DNA from 4 places in the Xanthocytophaga agilis genome. Region 4 is predicted to be linked to each of the others. Evidence: riboswitches for the same ligand, from Rfam matches in the RefSeq annotation. Region 4 holds a riboswitch; each other region holds the start of a gene.
The links. A riboswitch is a leader RNA that binds a small molecule or an ion and turns the genes downstream of it on or off. The one in region 4 is predicted to bind S-adenosylmethionine.

Region 1: another riboswitch for S-adenosylmethionine. It lies ahead of QNI22_RS07080 (O-acetylhomoserine aminocarboxypropyltransferase/cysteine synthase family protein); the one in region 4 lies ahead of QNI22_RS24585 (patatin-like phospholipase family protein).
Region 2: another riboswitch for S-adenosylmethionine. It lies ahead of QNI22_RS24050 (cysteine desulfurase family protein); the one in region 4 lies ahead of QNI22_RS24585 (patatin-like phospholipase family protein).
Region 3: another riboswitch for S-adenosylmethionine. It lies ahead of QNI22_RS36360 (YceI family protein); the one in region 4 lies ahead of QNI22_RS24585 (patatin-like phospholipase family protein).

The regions. Positions count from the first base shown of each region.
Region 1 is NZ_JASJOU010000002.1:99,764-107,353, forward strand. It holds gene yidC (membrane protein insertase YidC) at 1-735, opposite strand, end outside; gene QNI22_RS07065 (CTP synthase) at 906-2,537, opposite strand; gene QNI22_RS07070 (L-threonylcarbamoyladenylate synthase) at 2,858-3,424, shown strand; gene QNI22_RS07075 (hypothetical protein) at 3,460-4,026, opposite strand; SAM riboswitch class I at 4,260-4,364, shown strand; gene QNI22_RS07080 (O-acetylhomoserine aminocarboxypropyltransferase/cysteine synthase family protein) at 4,636-5,961, shown strand; gene QNI22_RS07085 (homoserine O-acetyltransferase family protein) at 6,033-7,085, shown strand; gene QNI22_RS07090 (homoserine dehydrogenase) at 7,123-7,590, shown strand, end outside.
Region 2 is NZ_JASJOU010000009.1:221,637-229,226, forward strand. It holds gene QNI22_RS24045 (sterol desaturase family protein) at 1-1,002, opposite strand, end outside; gene QNI22_RS24050 (cysteine desulfurase family protein) at 1,247-2,410, opposite strand; SAM riboswitch class I at 2,636-2,739, opposite strand; gene QNI22_RS24055 (DUF4468 domain-containing protein) at 2,965-3,537, opposite strand; gene QNI22_RS24060 (SOS response-associated peptidase) at 4,152-4,829, shown strand; gene QNI22_RS24065 (nitric oxide synthase oxygenase) at 4,993-6,120, shown strand; gene QNI22_RS24070 (tetratricopeptide repeat-containing sensor histidine kinase) at 6,882-7,590, shown strand, end outside.
Region 3 is NZ_JASJOU010000021.1:21,629-29,218, reverse strand. It holds gene QNI22_RS36385 (c-type cytochrome) at 5-619, shown strand; gene soxC (sulfite dehydrogenase) at 664-1,920, shown strand; gene QNI22_RS36375 (phytoene desaturase family protein) at 1,968-3,425, shown strand; gene QNI22_RS36370 (hypothetical protein) at 3,461-3,643, shown strand; gene QNI22_RS36365 (hypothetical protein) at 3,942-4,280, shown strand; SAM riboswitch class I at 4,934-5,037, shown strand; gene QNI22_RS36360 (YceI family protein) at 5,387-6,019, shown strand; gene QNI22_RS36355 (tetratricopeptide repeat protein) at 6,072-7,590, shown strand, end outside.
Region 4 is NZ_JASJOU010000009.1:347,689-355,278, forward strand. It holds gene QNI22_RS24570 (RNA polymerase sigma factor) at 1-318, shown strand, start outside; gene QNI22_RS24575 (tetratricopeptide repeat protein) at 305-1,090, shown strand; gene QNI22_RS24580 (Ppx/GppA phosphatase family protein) at 1,152-2,057, opposite strand; SAM riboswitch class I at 2,266-2,423, shown strand; gene QNI22_RS24585 (patatin-like phospholipase family protein) at 2,500-3,393, shown strand; gene metH (methionine synthase) at 3,462-7,220, shown strand; gene QNI22_RS24595 (hypothetical protein) at 7,221-7,421, opposite strand; gene QNI22_RS24600 (glycosyltransferase family 117 protein) at 7,396-7,590, opposite strand, start outside.

The DNA of each region.
Region 1 (7,590 bases), on a different contig from region 4:
AGCTTTTTCATCCACGCTGACAGAGTTGTCACCAATATCATTGAACTCCTCCTCTACTGTATAATAATTGATGGCAGAGGCCATCTGGCTTGTCTGAGTATCTTTTTCAAACTTCTTCAGATGTTCCAGCCACACCAATTGTACAGGCGCATTTTTTAAAACGCCATCTAATCCATTTACTTTCAGATCATATCCAATCTGGTATCCAGAACCTCTGATAGTGTAAATCTGCTCGACATATTGATTATCGGCTAAAGCTAAACGAAAAGAAACACGTATGGAATCTCCATCCTGCTTAACTACACCACCAACATCTGTTGAAGTAAAGTATAAATCTGAAAGATTTATATCTCCTGTCCGGCCAGGTAAACGCAATACCCGTGAGCTTGACTTTTCATCAATCAGAACCAAGGGTTTCTGATCATATGTCTTGTAATTCTTTAATAATACCTCTTTTATCTTACCGCCCTTGGTATTCAGGGTAATTTTTACATCTTTATTTTCAACAACAATATCTTTTGCTTCTCCAAAACCTGCAGCCGCAAAATCTCCATACATTCTTTTAGCTGTAGCAGAATCTGTTACAGTTTCAGAAACAGAAGGTGCAACTTTAGGAGCAGGAGTAGCCTGCGTAGTCTTGGGCGGCTCCGGTCGCGGCTGCTGCGATTCATATATGGTATACCCTATTAAAAGCAGGAAAATCAGCAGAAATCCGATCAGATTATTACGATCCATCAAAAAGCGATTAAATAATTATGGTTAAGGATTAAATCATTCACTGATGCATAAGTTGTTAGTACATCAGCTTATTGGTAAGAGGTTAAAACATAACAATATGGAAAAGACGAAAAGAGTCCTTTCCATATTGTAGCGTTTATCCTATTAATTGGCTGCAAGTTACAACTTTATCTCACTACTAAGCGCTTAGCACTAGCATATTCTACAGCAGCTTTCACAAAATGAACAAATAATGGCTGAGGATTCATTACTGTACTTTTTAGTTCAGGGTGAAACTGTACACCAACAAACCAAGGATGATCTTTGATTTCAACAATTTCAACCAGTCCTGTATCCGGATTGATACCAGTAGCTGTCATACCTGCTTTCTCATAAGCTTCCAGGTATTGATTATTAAACTCATACCGGTGACGGTGGCGTTCTGAGATTTTACTCTTACCGTATACTTGTGCAGCACGTGAACCTTTCTTTAGATCACATGGATACGCACCGAGTCTCATAGTACCACCTTTAATAGTAACCTTTTTCTGATCCTCCATCATATTGATCACCGGATGTGAAGTATCTTGATTCCACTCTGTAGAAGCGGCCCCATCCAGCTTTAGAACATTACGGGCAAACTCTACAACTGCACACTGCATACCCAGGCAAATGCCAAAGAATGGAACCTGGTTTTCACGAACATACCGAATCGCTGCTATTTTTCCTTCGATACCTCTTTCACCAAATCCAGGTGCTACCAATACCCCATCCAGATCCTCAAACAAGTTTTCTACGTTTTCCGGCAACAGTGTTTCTGAATGTATCCACCGGATATTTACTTTACATTCATTCTGAGCTCCGGCATGAATGAAGGCTTCTGCAATGGATTTATAGGCATCACGCAGTTCCACATATTTTCCAACCAGGCCAATGGTTACTTCTTCTGATGGATTCTTGAGACGTCCCAAAAACTCTTTCCAGCCTTCCATATCAGGCTCTTTATCATGTGAAAGCTTCAGTTTCACCAATACTCTTTCATCCAGTTTCTCTTTTTTCATCATCAGCGGCACATCATAAATAGTATCCGCATCCTGAGCTTCAATTACCGAATTAATATGCACATTACAGAATAATGCTATTTTTTTGCGGATATCCTGAGGAATAGGGTGTTCTGAACGACAAACCAATATATCTGGCTGCACACCAGTTTCCAATAGGTCTTTCACTGAATGTTGAGTAGGCTTTGTTTTTAATTCACCTGCAGATTTCAGATAAGGAATCAACGTTAAGTGAATAACAATCGCATTATTTGGACCTACATCCCACTTAAACTGACGTACTGCTTCAATAAATGGCAATGATTCGATATCACCCACACAACCACCTATTTCAGTAATAACAATATCATATTCTCCAGTATCACCTAATGCCCGTATACTCCGTTTAATCTCATCTGTAATATGAGGAATTACCTGAACAGTTTTGCCAAGATATGCACCTTGTCGTTCTTTAGTGATTACACTATTATAGATGCGTCCAGTAGTAACGTTATTGGCTTGAGATGTAGGAGTGTTCAAAAAACGTTCGTAATGCCCCAAATCCAAATCTGTTTCTGCCCCATCATCTGTGACATAACATTCCCCATGTTCGTAGGGGTTTAATGTGCCTGGATCAATATTAAGATAAGGGTCGAATTTTTGAATGGTTACCGAGAAACCTCTGGCTTGCAGAAGCTTAGCCAATGATGATGCAATAATTCCTTTGCCTAAAGAAGATGTTACGCCTCCCGTAACGAAAATGTATTTTGCAGATGCCATAAGTTGTTATTCTCTGAAAGACTTATGGGATACAAAGGTAGGGAAAATTTTTGGGAGTTAAACAGATAAAAATAACGAACTCTCAAAAAGTGAAAGATTTACCAAACTTTATCAGAATAATCATAAAAGAAGCTGGTAAAAGCCGATTACTACATAGATTCTTGAAATGAATTACCTATACATACTATAAGTATATCTCACAAGACATAATATATCTTTTAAATAAAAAGCAGACAGAGGGAATAAGCGACAAAAAATAATATTTGTCCATACAAAGCATTTATTTTGCACTTCTAAAAAATACTGCTTACAAAACCTTTATGACAGATAGTATTCAGCGTGCCTACGAAATTTTAAAAACAGGTGGAGTTGTTCTTTCTCCTACTGATACAGTATGGAGTATTCTTTGTGATGCCCGTAATGACGCGGCTGTTAAACGAGTCCATGAATTAAAAAAGCGAGAAACACCTAAACCTCTGGTGGCTATGATTTCACAAATAGGCTGGCTCCCTGAATATATGAATAAAGTGCCGGATATAGCCTGGGATCTGGTTGAATTTTCAGAACGTCCATTAACTGTGGTTTACTCCAATGGAAAAAATGTATCTTCCGATGTGTTAGCATCAGATCGAAGTATTGCGATTCGCTTAGTCAAAGACAATGATTTTCTGGTGAAGCTTATCGGAAAGTTTAATCGTGCGATTGTTTCAACTTCTGCAAATCGCCCTAATCAGTTTATTCCCAGAACACTAGATGATGTAGATCCTGAAATTGTCAAAGGCGTAGACTATGTTGTCCCAATGGATCAAAGCACCAAAAATGATTATCAGCTGGCCAATATACTCCGGTTGGAAGTCAATGGTGAAATTAAGTTTATCCGGAAATAGTAAGGGTTCAGGTATGATACCTGAACCTATCTTTCTTACTTTCCACTTATTTTTATAGAATTCATAACCTCTTTCGCAATAGGTTGCCAGCGTTCTTTTACCTGAACAGGACAATTGAAGGCCATAACATTCACTTTATTACGAATCGTTGTATATACAATATAAGAATATTGGCGTGTAACACCCTTATTAGCTGAATTAGGATCCTCATCACGCAATTCTGCGGTGTATTCCAAAACGACAAAATCCCGTTCATTAATCTGGACAACTCCTTCCTGAATAAAATCAACTTTAGTAAAGTTAGACCGGATTCCCGATTTAAAAAAGTCTTTCAACATTGCCAGATCCTGTTGCCTTCCAGGTGTAGTTGTTTGATTAAAAGAGAAATCAGCTACCCGGTCAGCACTTGAAAAACTAGCAGTTGGCTTTCGTGCTACAAAATATTTGGCGGCAATTTCATCATCTGTCATTGGATGAAAATCTTCAGGTAGCGAAACTGTAATTTGTTCTGTTAGCTTTGTCTTCTTTAGTTTAGGCACACCCTGAAAACCTATTCCCCAAGCCGTTAAAACCAATAAGAAAATCTTAAGTTGAAATCCCATAGCATTTTTAGAATAATGATGACCACAAAATAAGTGCAAAATCTGATCCCATCTCATTTTTTAAATTCTAATTGGGACATGTCTTTTTATAAAACATGAATTGTCCTCAAAACCTATACTAGGTTGATAAATGATTTTGCCATAGCTGAAGGTTTCATAAACAAATTTTGCAAATCTAAAAAACGCTTTCTACTTTTGTAACCCTGCAAGTCAATTACCCTCAACAAGTAATTGGTTTATACAGAAGACGGGAGAGAATAGGCTCGAAGAACGTCTGGCAACCTACCCTCAATGGCAAGGTGCTAAATCCTACCTAAGCTGATTAGGAAATATAAATCAAAAAATCATGCTTCTTAAAAAATCAATTTCAGGCCATTTGTGCATGACTGTGTTATTGCAACACATTCTACCAGCATTTTTTTGTGTATTGAGTTTCTTTCCTTTCCGAATGCGCTCTAGTTTGCGATGTGTGCAAAATTGTAGCGGAGTCGCATTACTCTACTAGTTTTATATACTTTAAGGAGATTTATTTGGAATTCCCTCTAAAAAAGCTGTATTTTCAAGAATCCAAATTTCAATCTTATTTAACAACCTCAAACACACCTAGTTATGTCTCAATTACGTTTCGAAACCCTACAACTGCATGCAGGTCAGGAAGTTGACCCTACTACACAATCACGTGCAGTGCCTCTTTACCAAACCACCTCCTACCAGTTCAAAGATTCTACACATGGTGCAAATCTGTTTGCCTTAAAAGAGTTTGGCAACATTTACACACGTATTATGAATCCTACTCAGGACGTTTTTGAGAAGCGGATTGCAGCATTGGAGGGAGGGGTTGCAGCACTGGCTGTAGCTTCAGGACACGCAGCACAATTTATTGCATTAAATAACATTCTCAATGTTGGTGACAACTTTGTCACTTCTCCGTTTTTATATGGAGGAAGCTGGAATCAGTTTAAAGTTTCATTTAAAAGGCTTGGTGTAGAAGCTCGCTTTGCCAAAGACAATGAACCAGCCAGCTTCGAACAATTAATCGATGAAAAAACCAAGGCTATTTATCTGGAAACGATTGGAAATCCTGGTTTGAATGTAGCAGACTTCGATGCCATTGCAGCCTTAGCCAAAAAGTATGATCTACCTGTAATCGTTGACAATACATTTGGTATTGGCGGTTATCTTTTCCGTCCATTGGAACATGGAGCCCATGTTGTTGTAGAATCAGCAACCAAATGGATTGGAGGTCATGGTACCAGTATTGGTGGGGTAATAATTGATGGTGGTAATTACAATTGGGGCAATGGAAAATACCCTCAGTTTACTGAACCTTCAGAGGGATACCACGGATTAAAGTTCTGGGAAATTTTTGGAGAAGGTAATCCTATTGGACTTCCTAATATCGCCTTCATTATCCGCTGCCGGGTAGAAGGTTTACGTGATTGGGGTCCAGCCATTAGTCCGTTTAACTCATTCCTATTCCTTCAAGGATTAGAAACCCTTTCTTTACGTGCAGATCGTCATGTGGAGAACGCACTGAAACTGGCCCAATGGCTGGAGGCACATGATCAGGTAGAAAGTGTAAACTATCCTGGTCTGCCAAGCAGCCCACATTATACACTGGCTCAAAAGTATCTGAAACGTGGAGCAGGATCAATTCTGACGTTCAACATCAAAGGAGGCAAAGATGAAGCTGAGAAATTTGTTAACAGCTTAAAGCTAACTAGCCATTTGGCCAATGTAGGAGATGCCAAGACGCTTATTATCCATCCAGCCTCAACAACTCATTCTCAATTGAATGAAACAGAACAACGCAGTGCCGGTGTAGAGCCTACATTACTGCGGGTGTCAGTAGGTCTGGAACATATTGAAGATATTAAAGCCGATTTTGAACAGGCATTTGTTAAAATTCACGAAGATAGCGCAGTATTAAATTAATATAAAAGGGTTTCATGGCTAAAATAACTAGCCATGAAACCAATCTTTTCATCCCTAATTATTAATTGAATTTGAATCTTTTACAATTCAGTTACGAACAAGAATTTACATTAGAGTCTGGAGAAACTTTAGCACGGTTCAATCTGGTGTATGGAACATCCGGCACACTAAATGAAACAAAAGATAATGTGATCTGGGTTTGTCATGCATTGACAGGAAATGCAAGTGCAGATGATTGGTGGTCAGGAATGATTGGAGAAGGTAAATTCTACAATCCTGATGAGCATTTTATTATATGTGCCAACATCATTGGTTCACATTATGGATCAACAGGGCCATTTTCATGGAATAACAAAACCGATGATCGATACTATCACGACTTTCCGTTTGTGACTATCCGGGATATGGTCAATGCCATGGAACTACTTCGTATTCACTTAGGCATTACAAAAATCCACACCTGTATTGGCGGCTCACTTGGTGGGCAACAGGCTATGGAATGGGCAATTCTGCAGCCTACTCTCATTGACAACCTGATTCTGATAGCCACCAATGCCTACCATTCAGCATGGGGAATAGCTTTCAATGAGTCACAACGTATGGCAATCGAAACAGATCCAACCTGGAAAGAAAAACGTCCGGATGCAGGTATCCAGGGAATGAAAACAGCCAGATCTATTGCCTTACTGTCTTATCGCCATTACGAAACATACACTCAGAAACAAACGTCACCTGATAAAAACAAACAGGATGATTTTCCTGCATCGTCTTATCAACGATACCAGGGTGAGAAATTGGCAAAACGATTTAATGCATTCAGCTATTGGGTATTGTCCAAAGCAATGGATTCACACAATGTAGGGCGTGGGCGTGGAGGAGTAGAAGCAGCACTACGGGTGATCCGATCCAAAACACTTGTCATAGGTATATCTACAGATATTTTATTTCCTGTATCAGAACAAAAATACTTGGCACAAACTATACCGAATGCGCAATACACAGAGATAGAATCCATTTATGGACATGATGGTTTTTTAGTAGAGTTTGAGATTTTGAGTCAGATACTAAAACAATTTTATATCTCCTCTGACATTCCGAAAGATATACCAGTAGAAAAAGAGTGAGATTTTTATTCATATAGACATATAAGTAAGACGTTACATGAGCAAGAAATTACGCATCGGTTTATTTGGCTTTGGCGTGGTAGGTCAAGGCCTTTACGACATTTTTACACATACAACAGATTTTAATGCCGAGATTGTCAAAATCTGTGTAAAAAACCCTCACAAATCCCGTCCATTACCCGCAGATCGATTTACATTCGATCCGGATGATATCTTGGGAGACCCAACTATCAATCTGGTTGTTGAAATGATCAACAACACAGAAGATGCGTATATCATTGCCAAAACAGCCCTTCAGAATGGAAAAACCGTTGTTTCTGCCAGCAAAAAAATGATTGCAGAAAATCTGGAAGAACTGGTTGCCTTACAAAATCAATACAACACACCAATTCTTTACGAAGCAGCAGTGTGTGGTAGTATTCCTATTATTCGAAACCTGGAAGAGTATTATGATAACGAGCTGCTCTACTCTGTAAGTGGTATTGTCAACGGTACTTCCAATTAT
Region 2 (7,590 bases), 130 kb from region 4:
TACTATTAATAGTGCTACTCCTATCTGTAGGCTAAGTGAAATCTGATGCTCAAATAAAATAACCAGAAACAAACTAAGAAGTACACTTCCAATCTGCCATATGACATAATTTTTAAATCGTATACCACTAGCATTTACTGACTTATTAAAAAGGAATCTTTGTTCCAATTTCTCTCTTACATATTCAGGAACCAGATCAGGACCACCAAAAATGATTTTTATTTTATTGCCCCACCCTTGGGTATGTTTGACTGTATACATTAGTTCCAGTATAAAATGGAAGTGCTGCCATAAAAAGCTATGACTGTTCAATGGCTTCGTTAAACCATAATGAGGTTCTTCCTTTTCTTCAACAAAAGTCCCGAAAATCTTATCCCAGATAATAAGAACATCTCCATAGTTCTTGTCCAGATAATGCTCATCTGAAGCATGATGCACCCGATGATGAGAAGGAGTTACCAATATATATTCCAGTATTCCCAGTTTGCCAATAGTACGTGTATGAATGAAGAAAGGATATGCACCATGAATTAATAAAATACTTGTAATCATCTCTGGTGGAAACCCGATCCAGGGTAGTACAGACCAAAAAACAACCCGAACCAATGCCTGAAAAACAGTAATACGTGCAGAAACAGTATAGTTAAAATCTTCACTTTGATGATGTACTACATGTACACTCCATAATAAGCTAATTTCATGAGCCAGACGATGATACCAATACCAGACAAAATCAGTGCATAGGAACAATGCCAGCCACAATAATATGCTTGGTTTGATATCAAATAAAGCAAAGTGAGTGTGTATGTATGTATAGAAATAATAGAAAATACCAACTGTAAATAAATCTGCAAGTCTTTCAGCAATGCCAATACTTATATTGACAATAGACCTGTCAAAATGGAAATAATCTTCTTTCTGTTGTTTTCTTGCGACCCAATATTCTAATGCTGTAAACAATAAGAAAATGGGAATTGCAAATGCCAGATAATTTAATTTCATAGTAAACAAGACCTTTATTGAAATATAAGTGGATAATCTTCTTTCAGTTTTTAATACCCTGGCAACAGCCTGAGAATAAGAAGAATACATTTACCACCATATATTTTTTATTCTATTTAGCCATTGCTCAGGGTATTTAAAACAGATCTTTTCATCTCACTTTACAAAAATACATAATTCCTATAGATTTTATAGAGATTATCATAAAAAATTTTCACTTTTTATATAAAGCACTAAAAAACAATCACTTAACCGCACCAGCATACTGTAATACATTTTGGGGTTCATAAATATTTGATAAAACCTTAACCAAGTAATCCACTTCTGCCAAGGTATTGTATTTACTAAATGAGAAGCGAATATTCTCTAGTTCCAGATTACGCCCCAACTGTCTAAGTACATGTGAACCATGCTCTACCAGATTTGAACAAGCACTTCCTCCTGATACATATATTCCTTTTTCATTCAGTATATCTACCAAAGCTCTATCACCTAAAGCAGGAAACCCGATATTAACAATAGAGGGAAGGCTCTTATCCTGTTGATCGCTATCTCCATTAAAGGTAAGTTGAGGAAATACTTCCTTCAATCTTCGGATAAGATAACCTTTTAATTTTTGCAGATATTTCTGTGTGTCATCCAGGTTCTCATAGGCAAGTGATAAGGCGGTTGACAAACCTACAATACCAGCAACATTTTCAGTACCCGCTCTCAAACTTTTTTCCTGAGAGCCACCATGTATCAATGGTTGCAAATGGATCTGTTTATTTACATAGAGAAAACCAATTCCTTTGGGCCCATGAAACTTATGGGCTGAACCAACTAAAAAATGAACAGGGACCTTTGATAGATTTAACTGCCTTTTCCCTAATGTCTGAACCGTATCAGAATGAAAAACAGCTTTATAGGTGCGACATATATTTCCAATTTCTTCTATTTCATTCAGATTCCCAATTTCATTATTTCCGTGCATCAGACTTACAAAGGATGCTGGATTCTTTTGTAATAAGTATTGAAGGTGCCCAAGATTAACTCTACCCCATGCATCTGTCTCAACCAGACTAACTCTTATCTGATAATTCTTCCGATAAAAATCCAGGCTTTTTAACACTGAATCATGTTCTAAAGGGCTTGTTATAAAATGCCGGAAACGTAACGTGTGAATACTCCCTGCCAATGCCAGATTATTTGCTTCTGTGGCTCCAGATGTAAAGAAAATCTCTTCAGGTGAAGCATGTAACAGAGTAGCGATTGTATTCCTGGCTGATTCTACTGCGTCTTTAGCCCGTCTTCCATATTGATGTGTTGATGAAGGATTACCATGATGCTTACCTAAGTAAGGTAACATAGCTTCTAATACCTGCGAATCTAAAGGTGTTGTAGCTGCATTATCGAAGTATATTTCCATAAAGTTGTACTAAAGAATAATAAGTGAAAAGATATGGAACAGACATAATAGAACTTTCTCTTCATAAGAGTTAGTATGTTCAGGCTATCTAAACATAGATATAGTGTCTGAGTAGAGGTCTAACCTCTTGTGTTGTTAATGTGATACAGAAAAAATGTATCTATCTCAGTAGCAACACATTCGTCCGCAGGTAGAGTAATAAGTTGTTTTTAGCATACGATTGTTAATTTATATTTACCTATTCGGTCAGGATGTAGCACTGTTTCCGGGTGGTCAGAAAGTTGCTGGAAGTTCTGCGAGCCTGTTCTCTCCCTTCCTCTGTATAAATTAACTAATTAATGGTGGTATTAATTAGCAGGATTATGTCACAAATATATAGTCAGTTTATAACATAACAAACAATTTGTCTACTTTTTTTATAGACATTACAGAATTAGTTTATTCCATTTTAATATTCACTCATAACTCACTCATTATCAAATGCAAAAAAGCTTTATAGTAGAAACTATAAAGCTTTCCAATTAATTATATTAATCAACATTGAATCATATATATTAATTTCCCATCTGAGTTAGTAGAGTATCCTTTGCTTCATTTTCGTTTTTAGCCAACAACGCAGCTTTCTCTACAACATCCTTTACAGAAGCTACCATCTTGGGCATTTGTTGATTTATTTGTGTCCTTATATCTTTCCAAACCAGATCATACCAAGGTTTCTCTACTGCATTAATCTTATAGGGAAAGCTAGGAGTCATCAGAATGGTATGAAATCGTATCTTTCCTTCATGTCTAAAATTTGTTATCTGATAACGAAAACCATCTTCTATAGCCACAAACTTAAAGTCAAACAAAATAAAACCTTTAGTAACTTCACTTGCTGCGTGTACATTACTATTATAGACCAGATAAGATGTTCCCTTTATTTCTCCTGCTCCTCTATCAGATTCTCGTATGGTTTCTTTAGGCATATATTCTTGCTGCCAGGAAGATAATTGTTTGTAAATCTCCTCTTTTTCTAGCTTATCTACCTTAATCTCTCCTGAAAACATCATTAACTCAGCGTGTTGAGCAATGCTTATTACACAGCTAATTAAAGCAATACCAATTGTCAGTACTAGTTTTTTCATAGTTAAAATATAATATGATTCACTCTTGTCTATTCCTGTAGACAAATATCTCACAAATTGTAAGAAGTTGTAGTTAACTAGTAATTGGACTATACGTGATAGGTGCATTATAACTATCTAAACATCTAATAATCGGTATAAAAATCCTGCTTTTACTATCTTTCTTATCGATTAACGTAAAAGTTTTTCCGATGAGACTGTTCTTTTTAGTACAATAAACATGTTTTATACCAGATAACTTTATCATATTAAAGGTTAAAAATACCAATACAACACTCTGTATATCAATTAATTAAAACTAAGCATACTCTATATACCCGAAAAAAGGATAAATTCTCATTAGTAAAACTTCATTCGTTTATATGAATTAGCTTACACTACCAGCCGCTGAGTTTTAGAAAAACTTACATATATAAAAAACAAGTATAAGTACTTAATCATCGCTTCATGTAAACAAACAGTTTAAGTAAATCGCTTTTTATGGCAACCAAAGACAAATTATTTTGTTAATAAAGTTATTACGATGAGTGAAGTTGTTAATTCAACGAGGTATCCATATTTTCTGTATTTTTATGGCTTTGTTGAACCGTGTCTTATTGAATATTTGTGAGTGTATGTACGATCGTTATTCCTTTAGTCTTCCAAAAGAAAAAATTATACGTCGTTTTGAGATAAAGGTCCCAGGAACCATAGAACCTCAATACAATATTTCTCCGGGAAATACTATATCTGTTATTACTGATCTGCAGCCTAAACAGTTGACAAAAGCGATATGGGGTATTTCAGAGAACAGAAAAACACCAATCCACAAGGTATTTATCAAACAGGATACTCAAAAGACAACTCCTCAAACAACCCAGTTACTCACACAACGTTGCATTATCCTTGCGGATGGATTTTATCTCTGGAAAAAAGTCTCCTATAAAAGTCGTATTCCTTACCGTATTACACTTAAGTGGAATATACCATTTGCCTTTGCAGGTGTATGGCAATATGACTCACAAAACAACAACCAGATCTCATGTGCCATGATTACCACAGATGCCAATGAACTAATTGCTCCTATCTCTACCAAAATACCTCTTATCCTTCCGCTTGAACAGGAAAAGGCCTGGTTAAAAACAGAGACTACACTACAAGAAATACTTCCTCTTATTAAACCCTATTCTAGTGATCAGCTCCGTTTGTTCCCTGTTTCGGGCCAGATTAATCAACTAGATCTTAATACGCTTGAAGTTACACTTCCATCTCAGCCAACAGATCAATTTGGTAATTATGTATTGTTTGAATAGGATTTTTTCTCTGGCAATACAACTTATGCCTGAAGCACCAGATTTATTTTTCTATTTATATCTGATTAACAAATAGTTATTCCAAACAATATTTGCCACTCCTTCTGTCTCGAAACTATATCAAAACTATTCTGGTTTTCACTCAGAATACCACTGATAAAGCATGCATCCCGATTATTTGAAACAAGAAGCGGTAGAATTTATTACCCAGACATATACAGAACTCGCAATAACAGCAAATCTCAATACACGACTTAACCAGGTGGTTGATGATATAAATACCACAGGCACTTATATCCATACATTTGAGGAGTTGGAGTATGGTGCCAAATTAGCCTGGCGGAATAGCAACCGATGCATTGGCCGGCTATATTGGAAATCACTTAAGGTTCGAGATATGAGGCATCTGCAACATGAACACGATATATTTACTGCTTTACTTGATCATCTTGATTATGCTACTAATGATGGTAATATCCGTTCTGTAATCAGCATCTTTCCTCCCAAACACCCTTCACAAGAAGCAGGTATTCGTATACTCAACCACCAATTAATCCGATATGCAGGATATTATAGAATGGATACCCATACATATATCGGTGATCCGGCTCAACATGCTTTCACAAAAAAATGCCTACAGTTAGGCTGGCAAAGTTCACAAACCCCTTTTGATGTTTTACCTATAATCATACAACTACCCTATCAGCAACCATGTATGTTTACTATCCCACAGGAAAAAATAAAGGAGGTTCAAATCTCCCATCCTGATTACAAATGGTTTACAGATATGCATCTTCGCTGGTATGCCGTACCTGTTGTATCAAATATGAAGTTGGAAATGGGAGGAATCGAATATACAGCAGCTCCTTTTAATGGTTGGTATATGGGAACCGAAATAGGAGCTCGCAATCTGGGTGACACACAACGATATAACCTTTTACCTACAATAGCTCAGAAAATGGGGCTGGATACTTCTTCCAATCATACTTTATGGAAAGATCGTGCACTAATCGAACTTAATATTGCTATATTACACTCTTATCAAAAAGCTGGAGTCAAAATAGTAGACCATCATACAGCATCAGATCAATTTATGACACATAATGATCTGGAACAAAAAAATCAGCGTGAAGTATTTGCAGATTGGGATTGGATTGTTCCTCCTATTTCAGGATCTACAACTGAAGTTTTTCATGCTACATGGAAAACTTCAGTTCGTAAACCGAATTTTTTCTATCAGGAAGACTCTCAGTCTCCCGAAATCAAAACTTGTCAATGGAAATCAGTTTAACAATCTTCTCTGTCTAACCATTACTATCCACTAAATATACTATTAGTGATCCTTATTTTTTCCGGGATAAAAACAGGTTTACTTCACCAAAATTTCCCTCTGCATGCCTACTAATTTATCGATAATCTATTTAATATTACTTATGGCAGTAAATCGCTGATTTACACTAGCATAAAATAAAAATATAGAGTTTATTTGTTATATCAACCCGAGTGAGCACCCACAAAAATGCACTTGTATAGCAGGTATTCTACTCACCTAAAGCTTATAAAATCCAGCCACACTTCCATTTAAGTAGTGAAGGTATTAAATAGTATCTTATTGAACAGAATAGTAAGTTTATCTCTTCTTTCCCAGAACAATAGAATATATCCAGTAGTAGATCTTACACTTCATCACAATAAGTGTAGTATACAGGAAAGAAGAGAACAAGGATTTACAGAAAGTTTTTCCAAACAGCATTATTACATACATATCTTTTTTGTTATACCACTAATGAGGTTCCAAATCGATAACTATCATTAGCAATCAGCTGAAAATAAATATAGAGCAAGAAATACAGCATTGTTGAAAATGAAATGACCTCTAAAAGATACACCTTATATCAAACTTATACCTTGCCATATAAGACAGAAGTAGGGATTATAGTCAATCTTATACGATTCACCTGCTTTATCCTGTTCGCTCTGTTCTTATCCAACATATCCGGTTATGCACAAAACAAGCATCTCACAGATAGTTTGCAAACCGTGTTGAAAACTATGCCAGAAGATACCAACAAAGTAGAGGTGCTTCGGCTATTATTTAATGAATACCGTTATTCCGACCATGAACAGGCTAGAATAATTGCTCAGGAAGAATTACGTTTATCATTGCAACTAAAATATACTTTAGGAGAAGCCTCAGCCTACCGACATCTCGGAATTTCCTATGCACATAAAGGTAAAAGTGTTCAAGCTATTGAATATTACCTAAAAGCTATTCCTTTATATGAACGAATACATGAGTCATTTTTTGTAGGTGCTTGCTATAACAACATAGGAAGTGTATACATGGATCTGAAAGAATGGGATAAGGCTCAAAGTAACTTATTCAAAGCCATCAATATATGGAAACCTTTATCAGATGGCCCTGAAGGAACATGTATAGCCTTATCTAACCTTGGAGATATCTACCTTGAGCAAAAACAGTATGCGCATGCTTTGCAAATGTATGAACAGTCACTGGAAATAGCTCAGCAACTAAAACTCTCTTGGTTGATAGCAGGCACTCAAACCAGTATTGGCAATGTATATATTCGTCAAAAAGAATATAAAAAAGCAACCAGTTATCTTACTAAAGCATCAGTAATAGCAGAGCAAAATCATAGTAATTCAATACTTACTCAGATATACTATTATCAAAGCGAAATTTCTCTTGCGAACAATCAACTCCAAAATGCGTTAGCTCAAGCTTTTGAGGCCTTATCAT
Region 3 (7,590 bases), on a different contig from region 4:
ATTTGTGAGTAAGTATACATATATCGTTTTTGTAGCCTCTCTTTGTTTGTGCCTGGTACACTGGGCATGTAGCAGACCGGGTGTACAGGCAGCAGTACATACGGCTGTTAGTACAGAAAGTGCCAAAGATTCAGTGATAATTGATTCGGTTCGCTGGCCGGAAAGCTTTTCTCTGGGTCATGTGGCCACCGAGGCTGAGATACAAGCATGGGATATCGATGTGCGTCCTGATGGAAAAGGCCTGCCTGCCGGATCGGGAAATTTCGTAGATGGACAGCAATTATATGCTGCAAAATGTGCCGTCTGTCATGGAAAAACAGGCAAGGAAGGCCCAAACAATCAACTGGTTGGAGGTGCAGACGTAAAAGAAAAAACCATTGGTAACTATTGGCCTTATTCTACTACCCTGTTTGATTATATACGTCGGGCTATGCCGTTTAATCAGCCTGGTTCCTTATCAGATAAAGAAGTGTATAGTTTGACAGCCTTTTTGCTGGCAGCCAATCGGATCATTGACTCAACAACTGTACTCAACGCCGAAACATTACCCAAAATTCAGATGCCTGCTCAGAAATACTTCGTACCTGATGACCGAAGAGGTGGACCTGAAGTACGATAGATTCTTTTATTTGCCCGGCATTAAAAACTCTGTGAGTAGACCATATGGATGACAAATCTTCAGATAAATCACTATTCTCCCAAAAAATCAAACGCCGTTCGCTGCTTGGGGGAGCTGCAACAGCTGCTGTAGTGTTTGTTCAGACTGCCTTAGGAAAAACAATTCAAAAGGCCATTCCGGCATCCGTTTTTCAGTCCGAAGAAGATCCTACTAAACAACTGGGTCCTTTTCCAAGTGAAATAGGTGGACGATCTGCTTTTGAGAAGCCTGTTCGTAAACCATCCGATATTTCGTCCCGATCTCCATTGCAGGATTTCTATGGGACTATTACGCCCTCTGACCTTCACTTTGAAAGACATCATGCTGGTATTCCAACCATCGATCCGGGCAAACACAAACTGCTTGTTCATGGCATGGTAGAGAAGCCGCTTGTCTTCACTGTGGCTGATCTGAAGCGTTTTCCTTCCATATCACGGATTGCTTTTCTGGAATGTTCCGGAAATTTTCGTACCGGAAAAGAAACTATGACTCCACAGGAGATCTGCGGATTAACTAGCCAGAGTGAATGGACAGGCGTAAAGCTTTCAACATTATTCAGAGAAGTGGGTGTAAAGCCCGGAGCGACTTGGTTTCTGGCCGAAGGTTCAGACGCCGCAGTCATGACACGTAGTGTTCCTGTCAAAAAAGGGTGGGATGACGCTATTATTGCCTATGCACAGAATGGGGAGGCCTTGCGACCAGAACAAGGCTACCCCATTCGGTTATTTTTACCAGGTTGGGAAGGCAATGCCAATGTAAAATGGCTGCGCCGGATAGAACTTTCAGATCAACCCTATATGACCCGGGAAGAAACTTCCCGCTACACAGAAACAATTCGGGACGGAAAAATACGTATGTTTAGCTTTGATATGGATGCGCGGTCGATCATCACCTTTCCTTCCTATCCTCAACATATTGAGAAAGGTTGGCTGGAGATCAGAGGGATTGCATGGTCCGGTCGAGGTAAAGTGTTATATGTAGAGGTGAGTACAGATGCCGGAAAGTCATGGCACAAGGCAACTCTTCAGGAACCCATATTGGACAAGGCACATACCGCCTTTCGGTATTTGTGGCAATGGAAAGGAGAGTCAACAGAGATCTTAAGTCGTGTCACAGACGAAACAGGCTATACACAACCTACCCTGAAGCAGTTAATTGATGCCAGAGGTACAGACATGGGTGGATATCACCTGAATCCTGTAACAGCATGGGTTATCAAACCAGATGGAAGTGTGGTATTTAAACCTGAAAAGTTACGGTGAGAAGTGAAAAGAGCTTCCAGAATAAAACGTATAGAAACCGGAAATAAATGGCACATTATGAATATGATGCAGTAGTAGTAGGCTCAGGTCCCAACGGGCTTGCAGCAGGGATAGCCTTGCAACAGGCAGGACTTTCAGTACTGCTGATAGAAGGACAGAAAGCAATAGGAGGGGGCTTACGTACTTCGGAATTGACGCTGCCAGGATTTAAACACGATGTTTGTTCGGCCATTCATCCTATGGCTGCTGGATCGCCCTTTTTTCAAAGTCTTCCATTAACTGAGCATGGACTGGAGTATATTCAGCCACCTGCAGCAGCGGCGCATCCATTTGATGATGGAACAGCCGCGATTCTAACTTCATCAATTGATAAAACAGCTGAGTTACTGGGAAAGGATCGACTCCCTTACTTACGGTTGATCGAACCTTTGCTCAATGATTGGCCCAAGATCGCAGCAGATGTACTGGGGCCTTTGCAGTTTCCAATATATCCGATTAAAATGGCTGAGTTTGGTCTGAAAGCATTGCCTTCTGCTAGTCGCCTGTCGAACTATTTTTCTACAGAAAAAGCCAAAGGATTATGGGCTGGTATGGCTGCTCACTCGATACAGCCATTGTCTCATATGACAACTTCTGCCATTGGACTGGTCCTGATGACAGCTGGACATTTGTATGGATGGCCTCTACCCAAAGGTGGGTCCCAATCGATTGCCAATGCGCTGGCTTCGTATTTTGTTTCGCTGGGTGGTAAGATAGAAACCGATCAGTGGATACATTCTCTAAAGCAACTCCCTTCCAGTCGGGCCATTCTTTTTGATCTGACCCCCAGACAACTACTTAAAATTGCCGGAGATCAGTTTTCCCCACTGTACCGCTGGCAACTTAACAATTATAAATATGGCATGGGCGTATTTAAAGTAGATTGGGCGTTGGATGGTCCTGTTCCTTTTAAAGCGACAGAGTGCAAACAGGCAGGAACCCTTCATCTGGGGAACACTTTTCAGGAAATAGCCCTATCTGAGAAAGAGATATGGAGCGGCAAACATCCAAAAGCTCCTTTTGTGTTACTAGCTCAACAAAGTGCTTTCGACCCTTCACGTGCACCAGAAGGAAAGCAAACCCTATGGGGCTATTGCCATGTACCTCATGGTTCCACAGTAGATATGACCAATGCAATTGAGGATCAGGTTGAGCGTTTTGCCCCTGGTTTCAAAGACCGTATTCTAGCCCGGCATACTATGAATACGATACAAATGGAATCGTACAATCCAAATTATATAGGTGGAGACATTAATGGTGGAGTGATTGATTTGACTCAATTATATACACGGCCCGCTTTGCGTCTTTCTCCCTATAAAACATCAGCCAAAGGCATTTATATCTGCTCTTCTTCAACGCCTCCTGGTGGAGGCGTACATGGTATGTGTGGATATTATGCGGCCAAAAGAGCTCTGAAAGATATCTTTAAAACACCTATTATGCCTCTAAAGCCTTTTTTGAATTAAAATACATTTATAAAAATATAGCTAACCTGATTTCGATGTCTCGAGTTACTCAAACCCTTCCTGAAAAAACACGATTTATCTTTACCGAAGACTGGACGGTAGTCGTACTTGGTATAACCATTATTGCTTTAGCGTTGGCAGGATTGCCTTTGCCTGTTCCTACAACCTCCTGTCAAAAATGGTATTATCAAACCCATGAAGGCAGGAGGATATGCTGATAGGAGTGCTGATATTGCTTATGCTTTGTTACAAGGAAGAATCCATATTGTTACTCCAGTCTTTCTCCTTGCTCACTTTATAGAGGAGTTACATATGAGCTAAAAGCTATTCCCAATTTGGGACATGTATAAGCCCAATCAGATTAATCAATTCAAGCTAATCGATCTTGTTAAGCAAATGATGACTAAGATTTGAGGAATGGGACACAATTGAGGCTTGAATAATATAATTATACATTCTGTATCTTTATTTGAAGTCAAAGAAAGGTTCGTTTATTTACCAGTTATATTCCATGATATGAAAATACAACTGACAAAAAATGCTAAAATAGGTTTGAAAGAAAAAATGGTTAAAGTAAGCAGGCTGCTACTGACAATCTGGGGCGGAATTTCACTGATAGGAGTAATAGTTATTGGTTGTTATGTAATATACTCAATGACTTTGGGCAACAGAGACGTAGAAGGTAAGGCAACTAAATCAGACGTGAGATTTGTATTAAACTGGTGTGGACTTGGCGACGAGAGGATTGAAAAAGTCTTGAATAGCTATAATTCCGCACATTCATTCACCGGCGACCATCTTGACGTTTATGAAATAAAAATAACGAATATAACGGTTGACGAACTAACTAAATGAAATGACAGTAGATCAAGAAATTGGTATCGGATGGACAGCCTCCCAACTGTTTAGATCAAGCGGTAACTTTTGTTGGTAATTGTCAACATAAGACACCATGGTTTCCGACAGTAGAAAAACTAAGGGCAGAAGACTTCTATGTTTACCCTCAGAGTATTTATTGTTATGGTGTTACTCCTTCAGCAGCAGAACTTATTTTCGTTAACCCAAAAGAGAAAAAGGTTTATTATATTAGTACAAAAATGTAGCGATAGAACTATAATGACCCAAAACTTGATTTTTTTGCTCCAAAACCCACTCTTTATAGATACTTGAAGTGTTAGAGACAATACCAGAATATGCGGTTACTATTACTAATTTTATTAGCAAATACGATCTTTTTTGGGTGTAACTCTTCCGTAAGCTTTCTTAGATTCGAAAAGATATTATTGGTCTTATTGATTCAGACCTTTTTATTTATAGTATTTGACATAGGAATATACTTCTTGCACTATCACAAAGATGTATTCTTTGACTATTTTCTTTTAACCTAAAAGTTGAAAAATATATAAATACATAATCTCTACAGAAAAAGTAGAGAAATGATTTGGAAATCACAAATTAGTCTCTACATTTGCATCATCTTACTAATTAAGCACCACCATTAATTAGTTAATTTATACAGAGGAAGGGAGAGAACAGGCTCGCAGAACTTCCAGCAACTTTCTGACCACCCGGAAACAGTGCTACATCCTGACCATTTTGGTAAAGATAAATTAACAAGACGATGAAACAACTCCTATTCTCAACATTTGTAAGACGTCTATTGCACACAACAGGGATGTACTATTTCTTAGTTGAGCCTATGGATTATACTATAACAAGCTACTATGAAGATAGTGGTTGTTGACAGAAATTTCTCTCTGCTATTATTTGTAATCACAAACATGTACTGTCTGCCGAACTGCCTTTGTTGGTAGGGTGGAAATGCTTTGTCTTTACAATCGAAAAATAAGTAACCAATCAACAACTACCTATAACCAATTGCTTCCAGAACCCTGGATTGAGAGATATTCACGGCTACTGCAAGTTTTATCTTTTGATTTACCACTAAACCAACAGTAATTATGAAACGTATTTCCTTTTTATTCCTTGCTATTGTCGCTTCTGTTTTAGTATCCTTTATCGGAAACAAAACGTCTAAGGGACAAACAACTCTGAAAGTAGACACACAAGCCAGTAAATTAGTTTGGACTGGTAAGAAATTTACTGGTCAGCATACAGGCAACATTGCATTGACCAGTGGCAATCTGATTGTAACAGATGGTAAGCTAAAAGGTGGAACTTTTGAAATTGATACACGAACAATCACTGTTACCGATATTACAGATAGTGAGCAAAACGCCAAACTGGTAAAACATTTAAAAGGCGATGACTTTTTTGGTGTAGAGAAGTTCCCAAAAGCTACTCTGACAATCACTTCTGCTACCCCAAAAGGAGGAGATGCCTATGACCTTTCCGGAAAGCTAACCATTAAAGGTGTAACTAACACAGTTAACTTCCCAGCTGTTGCGAAGATCGAAAAAGATAAAGCTACAGCAACTGCCAAGATAGTAGTAAACCGAACCAAATACGATATCAAGTATGGCTCTAAGTCTTTCTTCCCCAATATTGGAGATAAGTTTATCTACGACGATTTTGAACTGGATGTAAACATTGTTGCTACCGGACAATCTACTGCTACTGCAAAAGCGAAATAAAACAGATTTTAGCCTCTAAAGTAAAGTGTAAAAGTATAATTATAGTTAAAGTGTGAATGTAAGAAAGGGAATTAACCAATCTGATTTGGCTTTGGGTTCTGCCATTGCCTGCCCAAAGTCCAATCTTTCCTACCTTTCACAAAATACAGCAACCATACAACTCTATACAGTATTGATGAAATTTTACTTCTTACTAGTGTTACTGATTTCCTCTACCGCATTGGCTCAGCGTGTGAGACAGGAAGAGCATCATGCTCATTCGGGTGGAGGAGATCATAATCATCTGGCACATATACAGGCTTATCGGCAGGAAACTGTATATGTTCATAATCTTCCTGCCCCGCAATTACTCAAAGGAATTGGATCTTCTAATCTCAAAATAAAAACGTCTTCTGCACAGGCACAGGCTTATTTTAGTCAGGGGGTTGCTTTATTGCACTGCTTCTGGGATTTTGAAGCCTATCGTGCATTTAAAGAAGCTATTCGGCTTGATTCTGTTGCTCTTATGCCTTACTGGGGTTTATACAGTGCCATTGGTGCTATTGAAGGAGATGACTTTACAGCCGATAAATTATTAGCCGTTCAACAATTGAAAAAGCTAAAAGAAACAGCTTCTGAACATGAGAAGCTATACGCAGACGCAATACTGGCAAGAGATGAAGAACAAGATGGGAGTAAAAAAGAATATCAGAAGAAGCTGGAACTGATCATTCACAAATATCCGAAAGACATAGATGCCAAGTTATTTCTGGCATTAAGCAAAATGGGAGGGTACGATGCGGCTATGAATCCCCATGAAGGACAACTATATGCTGAATACCTTTTGCGTGATCTGCTGAAAAATTACCCTGAAAATGCTGCTGCTCATCACTACTGGATACATCTGATGGAAAACTGCTGTCCGGAACAGGCACTGGAGAGTTCTGCCAAGTTACCCAATTTGGCACCTGCCTCAGGACATATGGTGCATATGCCAGGGCATGTGTATTATAAGTTGGGTGACTACAAAAAAGCGTATGATGCCTTTGCTGCTTCGCTGGCTGTCGACTCTGCATATATGAAAGAGCAGGGAATTGCGGAAGTAGACGCCTGGAATTATATTCATAACATCAACTATCTTTTATCTAACTGTGCCGAAGATGGACGGTATGCAACGGCACTGTTATATGCAGAAAAGTTGAAAAGCATGCCTGCTACTAAAGAACGCAAACGAAAATATGAAGGCCGTTTCTTTTATCAGGGGGTAATTGCACCTGCCAAGATGGAACTGTGCTTTGGATTTTACAAGAAGGCTGCAGATCGTCTGGCTGCTATTCGGCTCGATCAGGATAGCTTATATACAACCAAAGCCATAGCCTACAAAGATGCTCTATATTACTTTGCTTCAGGAATGCATGCGGTAAAAAGCAACAAAATCGCTGATGCCAGAAAGTATGCAGATGCATTGGATGCTTCGTTATGGCGCAATAGTCACCAATTGCATTCTGATGATATTATCAATATCCGTAGGCTAAATGACCTGAATGTGGCTTCTCTTGAATTGCAGGGTGTAATTAAAAGTGCAGAAAATA
Region 4 (7,590 bases):
TTTATCCGTGATACAGAATCATACGAACCCCAGTCTAAAGAGTCAGAAGATTTACAGGAAGCACTGATCAAAAACGAGTCTAAGCAGAAGGTATTAGAATTAATAGAGCAGCTAGGTGAAACATGTAAAAAGATTTTAGTCTACTACTATTACGAAAACCTTTCTATGAAAGAAATCTACGAACGTATGCATTATGAAAGTGAACAAGTAGTTCGTAATCAGAAGTACAAGTGCATGAAGAAGCTAATTGATTGGATTGATACGAATCCGGGTATGAAAAACACAGTTAAAGAACTACTGGCATATGGAACTGAATAACACACAACAAGAACGCTGGGAATACATAGATGCATACCTGCGTAATGAACTCAATACCGGAGAGAAAGCCAAGTTTGAAGACCAACTCTCAATTAACTCTTCTTTACAGGAAGAAGTAACATCAATACGTACAGCCAGCACGTTGATTCGCAGCTATGGACAACGTGAAGAATTAAAAGAAATCCATAAGAAAATGGTAAGCTTACAGAAAAAGAATCAGGATACATCTACACAAAATATACGCTTTTATTTACGAATAGCAGCTATTATTGTGTTCCTTATCGTTGCCTGGTCAGCTATTGGTTTTATGTCACTGACTCCCAATAGCCTGTATAGCGATGACTTTAGTAGTTTTACCTCCGATGCAGTTCGTGGCGAAGCAGGCCCCAAACATCCCAAAACAGAATATCTTATTCACACAGAGTACGCTAATGCTAACTATGTGCGTGTAGTAGAATTATATAAGGGAAGCAAAGAGAAAGGTCTTACAGAAACGTTTCTTGCAGGCAATGCATACCTTGCCATAAATCAAGCCTCTGCTGCAATCTATTGTTTTAAGCAAGTTCTATATCTATCTGCAAAAGAAAACACATATGATTATTATCAGGAAGCTGAATATTACCTAGCATGGTCGTATTTAAAAAACAATCAGCTTGATGATGCGATTAAGCTTTTCGACAAGATTTATCGTAGTGAGTTCCATGTACACAATGGCGATGTAGATTCATGGTTCTACTGGAAACTGAAACTCCTCCAGTGGAAAAGACGATAAGACCTTATTATCAAAAAGTAAAAGCCCGTTTGTAAAGAAGAATAAACGGGCTTTTACTTTTTTATACTCTTAACTTTTTTATTTTCTCATAGAGTCCTTGTATAATCCCATCAATCAGACCTATTTCAGGCACTTTGATCAGATCAGCATTGGCACACTGCATTACATATAAATATATTTCTGCTGCAGGTACAATAACATCCGCCCGATCAGGGTTCAAACGTAGTTTATTGATCCGATCTTCTACAGAATGCCGCATTACAAAATCATGAATGGTTGCAATATCGTCCCGACTTACCATTCCACTTACACTCTGTTGTGTGAACTGGTAAAGTTTAGCCATCTCATAAATTTTACTGATATTCCCTCCTGTTCCTACAGCATAGATAGGCTCTGAAAGCCCTCTAAGTTCTTCTTCCAACCATTCTTTCATGGACTTCCATTGACGCGCAGCTTTTTTAGGCTCTTCCAGTAATCGTACTGAGCCAATCTTGAAAGACCGGGCTGCAATTTTTTTCTGATTTACATATACATTCAATTCAGTACTCCCTCCTCCTACATCAATGTGCACATAAGTAGCTGTATCCAATTCACGTACTACTACATTATTGACCAACTCAGCCTCCTGATTGCCTGTGATGACTTGAATACGCATATTCAGTTTTTCCTGAATCCGCTTTACAATATCGGGTCCGTTTTCTGCTTCACGCATAGCAGATGTAGCACAAAGACGAAACTGATCTACTTCATGCAATTCAAACAACAACTTACAGGCATGTATAAACTTGGTCAGATTTGCTTCGCGCTGAGGACCAATTACGCCAGAATGAAAAACATCTTTCCCTAATTGAAGTGGAAATCGAATGTACTCTACCTGTTTAAAAGACACTTTATCTCCATCATATAATACCAGACTGATTTGCATACGGGCAGCATTTGACCCTATATCGATGGCACCTAATTTCATAAATAAAAAAAATGAAGGATGTTTAAAATGTAACAACATGTATCCACACTATTCTTTGCCATCTATCAGAACAAAAATAGCACCTTTGTTTTGGATACATTCCCATAGATAGTTCTTATTCCTGTGGATACCATGATTTTTTTGTATAAATGAATCACTATGTATCTATTTTTTATCTTCCTTTTAATTATATACCTTTGTACACAAATGCTTATCCAGAAAGACGGAGGGAATGGACCCAATGATGTCTTGGCAACCGTTTTTCGTTTCAGATATCTTACTACTACCAGAATTGCATCTCTGAAACGTAAAAAAAGGTGCTACTTTCCACCCCAGAACAAACTATTTTTTGGGGAAAGATAAGGAAGAAGCCTCATTTGCAACCCATCAAATGATCCTCCTCTCTGGAACTGCATACGTATAGGCGCTAAAAATAACTGGAATGAGATATCTCTTTTTCCTATTCTTTGCATATTATGTAACTGGTCAATGCTTTGGCCAGGCCACAGCCGTTTATCGAAATCTGGTAATGGAAGGAGGCGGTATTCGGGGTATAGCCTATAGTGGTGCTATTAAGGAACCGGAGCAGAGGGGTATACTGGATTCGATTACTCGGGTAGGTGGCACATCAGCGGGAGCTATACAGGCCGCTCTTCTGGCTGTAGGATATTCGGCAGATGAAATCAGACAACTCATCTATGCTATGCCTGTAAAAAAAATGAACGATGGCCGTTTCGTATTTATAGGTGATAGTAATAGCCTTGTTAAATATTATAACTGGTACAGGAGTGAAAAGTTTACAAAATGGCTGGAAGAACAACTAAAGGCCAAAACAGGACTTGACAATATTACACTGGACCAGCTACATACTATGGCAGGCCCAAACGGTATGAGGGATTTATATGTCACAGGCACCAATCTTACCCAACAAAAGGTCGAAGCGTTGTCATACGAAATCTATCCAGCCATGAAAGTATCAGATGCAGTTCGTATTTCCATGTCGATACCTCTGTATTTTAAAGCCATGTTTATAGATTCTCTTGGTAATACTATAGCAAAACCTGCGCCTGGCCAGAAGGTAAACGTGATGGTAGATGGAGGTATTTTAGCTAATTATCCTATTGACCTTTTTGATCAGAACAAGTATTTATACAGGCCACAATCTGGACTTGCTTTGGATGCCTATATACTCAATTCTAAAACACTAGGTTTGCGTCTGGATAGAGAAGAGCAAATACCCTATGATAATCAGCAGAAAGGACTCGCCCCCTATGAGATTTACAATTTTAAGAGTTATATGTCTGCCTTTTACACTAACGATTGGATTCCTACATAAGAAATAACCTCTACCAATATACTAAGAATATATACCATACATCGACATTAACATATACCTATACCTACATGACTGACATTCGCGATATTCTCAAGCAACGTATCCTCATACTTGATGGAGCCATGGGAACCATGATTCAACGGTATCATCTGACAGAAGAAGACTACAGAGGAGAACGCTTTAAGGATTTCCCCCATGATTTGAAAGGTAACAATGACCTATTATCTATTACACAACCAGCAATCATCAAGGAAATCCATACCAAATATCTGGAAGCAGGAGCGGATATCATTGAAACTAATACCTTCTCGGGTACTTCTATCGCAATGGCAGACTACCATATGGAAGATCTGGTATATGAATTAAACTATGAGTCGGCTAAAGTAGCGAAAGAAGCTGTTATAGAATTTAATGCAAAATACCCTGAAAAGCCTCGCTTTGTAGCAGGTGCTATGGGGCCAACCAACCGTACGGCATCGTTGTCGCCAGATGTTAACAATCCTGGCTATCGTGCTATTACGTTTGATCAACTGGTTGACGCTTATTATGAACAGGTACGCGGACTTGTTGATGGTGGAGCGGATATACTATTGGTAGAAACCATTTTTGATACGCTTAATGCTAAAGCAGCTTTATTTGCCATTGATTTATTCTTTGTCAATAACAAAGATAAGCAGCCTTTGCCTATCATGGTTTCCGGAACCATCACAGATGCATCCGGACGTACTCTATCCGGGCAGACAACGGAAGCATTCTTAACTTCTGTATCACATCTGCCGTTGCTTTCTGTAGGACTTAACTGTGCACTAGGTGCAGACTTAATGCGTCCGTATGTCCAAACATTAGCAAAAGAATCTCCTTTCTTTACCTCTGCATACCCTAATGCAGGACTCCCCAATGAATTTGGAGAATATGATCAATCTCCGGATGAGATGGCAGCCATTGTAGAAGGGTTTCTGTCAGATAGCTTTGTCAATATAATAGGTGGTTGCTGTGGTACTACGCCTGATCATATTCAGGCTATTGCAAAAGTAGCAGCCAACTATCAGCCACGTCCTCTTCCTCAGTTTGACAAGACAATGAAACTGTCAGGTCTGGAGCCATTAAGGGTAACCAAAGAAACTAACTTCATCAATGTTGGGGAACGAACCAATGTAACAGGTTCAAAAGCATTTGCACGACTTATTAAAACAGGGGATTATGAAGCAGCCCTGAGTGTAGCACGTCAGCAGGTAGAAGGTGGAGCCCAGGTCATAGATATTAATATGGATGAAGGGATGCTTGATTCTGTAGAAGTGATGACCACTTTTCTGAATCTGATAGCAGCCGAACCTGATATTTCCCGTGTTCCAATCATGATAGACTCTTCCAAATGGGAGGTTATTGAAGCAGGATTGAAATGTGTACAGGGCAAAGCGATTGTAAATTCTATCTCTCTAAAAGAAGGAGAAGAAAAATTCAAAGACTATGCACATAAGATACTGCGTTATGGCGCAGCGACTGTAGTAATGGCTTTTGATGAACAGGGACAGGCAGATTCCTATGAACGCAGGATTCAGATTTGTGAAAGAGCATACAACATTCTCGTAAAAGAAGTAGGCTTCCCACCTGAAGATATCATCTTTGACCCTAATATTCTGACAGTTGCAACAGGTATTGAAGAACACAACAACTATGCGGTTGATTTTTTTAATGCAACCAAATGGATAAAAGAAAACCTTCCTTATGCAAAAGTATCAGGTGGGGTATCCAATATATCGTTTAGTTTCAGAGGTAATGACCATGTACGTGAAGCTATGCACTCTGCTTTCCTGTACCATGGAATTAAGGCTGGAATGGATATGGGCATTGTCAATGCTGGTCAGCTGGCAGTATATGATGACATTCCTAAAGATTTACTGGAACTCGTAGAGGATGTGTTGCTTAACCGCCGTCAGGATGCAACAGAAAGACTAATCGCATTTGCAGAAACAGTAAAAGCTCAAGGCAAGGAAAAAGTTGAAGACCTTGCATGGCGTAACGGAACAGTAGGTGAACGTCTGACTCATAGTCTTGTAAAAGGTATTGTAGATTATATCGATCAGGACGTAGAAGAGGCTCGTCAGCAAGTAGATCGTCCATTAAAAGTTATTGAAGGACCGCTAATGGATGGCATGAATGTGGTGGGCGATCTGTTTGGCGCTGGAAAAATGTTTCTTCCTCAAGTTGTAAAATCGGCGCGGGTAATGAAAAAAGCGGTAGCCTATCTGCTACCATTTATAGAGGCAGAAAAAAGCGGTGGTGGAAGTTCTTCAGCAGGTAAAATCTTATTGGCAACAGTTAAAGGAGATGTGCATGATATCGGAAAGAATATCGTAGGTGTGGTGTTAGGTTGTAATAACTACGAAATCGTTGACCTTGGTGTAATGGTACCTACAGACAAAATTCTGGAAGCCGCTCGTAGAGAAAATGCTGACATCATTGGTTTGAGTGGTTTGATTACTCCAAGTCTGGATGAGATGGTAGGCGTTGCAAAAGAGATGGAACGCCAAGGATTTACCATACCATTACTGATTGGCGGTGCCACTACATCACGTATCCATACTGCTGTTAAAATTGACCCTCACTACTCAGGTCCGGTTATCCATGTGCTGGATGCAAGTCGCTCTGTGCCAGTAGCAGGAAAGCTAGTACAGAATGAACAAACCCGTGAAGAAATATTCCAGGAGATAAAAGGAGAATATGCCAAACTTCGTTCAGATCATGCGAATCGTCAGAAAGACAAGAACTATGTATCTATCGAAAAAGCTCGTGAGAATAGTCTGAAAATTGATTGGGAAGCATCTCCTATGTACCAACCTAAATTTTTAGGCAACCGTTATTTTGAGGATTATGATCTTGCAGAAATTGCTAAATACATAGATTGGACTCCATTCTTCCAGACATGGCAGCTACAAGGCAAATATCCTAAAATCTTTGATAACCCAGTTGTGGGTGAAGAAGCGAAACGTCTTTATGAAGATGCACAACAAATGCTTCAAAAAATCATAAAAGATAAATCACTCAAAGCAAAAGCTGTAGTAGGTTTCTATCCGGCAAATGCGGTTGGTGATGATGTGATTCTTTATGATTATGCAGAAGAAGTGGTAGAGGTACCTTGTGAAAAACATGGATCTCATAAACATGTAAAATATGTAGTAAAAGATGCTCAGGTTCGGAAGCAAGAGGCTATCATAAACAAGCTTCACTTTATTCGTCAGCAGGGTCAAAAAGCATCTAATGTCCCAAATATTTGTCTATCTGACTTTATTGCCCCTCTTGAGACAGGCAAGACAGATTACATTGGTGCCTTTGCAGTTACGGCAGGTATTGGTATCGAAGCTCTCCTCGAACTATATGAGAAAGATCATGATGACTATAACTCTATCATGATTAAGGCATTGGCAGATCGTCTGGCTGAAGCATTTGCAGAACTCATGCACGAACGTGTTCGTCGGGAATTCTGGGGATATGCAACCAATGAAAAACTTAGCAATGAAGATCTGATTGCAGAAGAATACCAGGGTATTCGTCCAGCGCCTGGTTATCCAGCCTGTCCGGACCATACAGAGAAACGTACCTTGTTCGATCTGCTGGACGCAGAACAACGGATTGGAATTACATTAACAGAAAGCTTTGCTATGTATCCGGCAAGTTCCGTAAGTGGATGGTATTTCTCTCATGAACAGGCAAAATATTTTCCAGTTGGCAAGATGGCTAAGGATCAATTGGAAGATTATGCCCAACGTAAGAATATGACCATAGAAGAAGCTGAAAAATGGTTGGCCCCAAATCTGAATTATGATTAATTAATTCAGCGATTCATAAACTAAAAATTCATTTATATCAAAGGCTTGTGCTCCTGCTATACGCAGGATGCAAGCCTTTCGTTTTACCCATACCTGATTAGCTATCATTTTCCGGCGATGATAAATAAAAAAGCCCCTGAGATCAGGGGCTTTTTTATCATTTATAATCTTGTATTTATTGTCCGCCAAAAGCAGGAGCATAACGATTTAATACTTTTTCATAAGCATCCGCTTCTTTTTTCCCAGCTTCTTTTAAGGCATTGGCAACCTGGCTCAGAATGTACATACTTAACCGAGAGTCATCATTCTGTGGATCATTCTGCATATAATAATCCAAATTTTTCACAGCACGATCTCCCATGATTTTTGC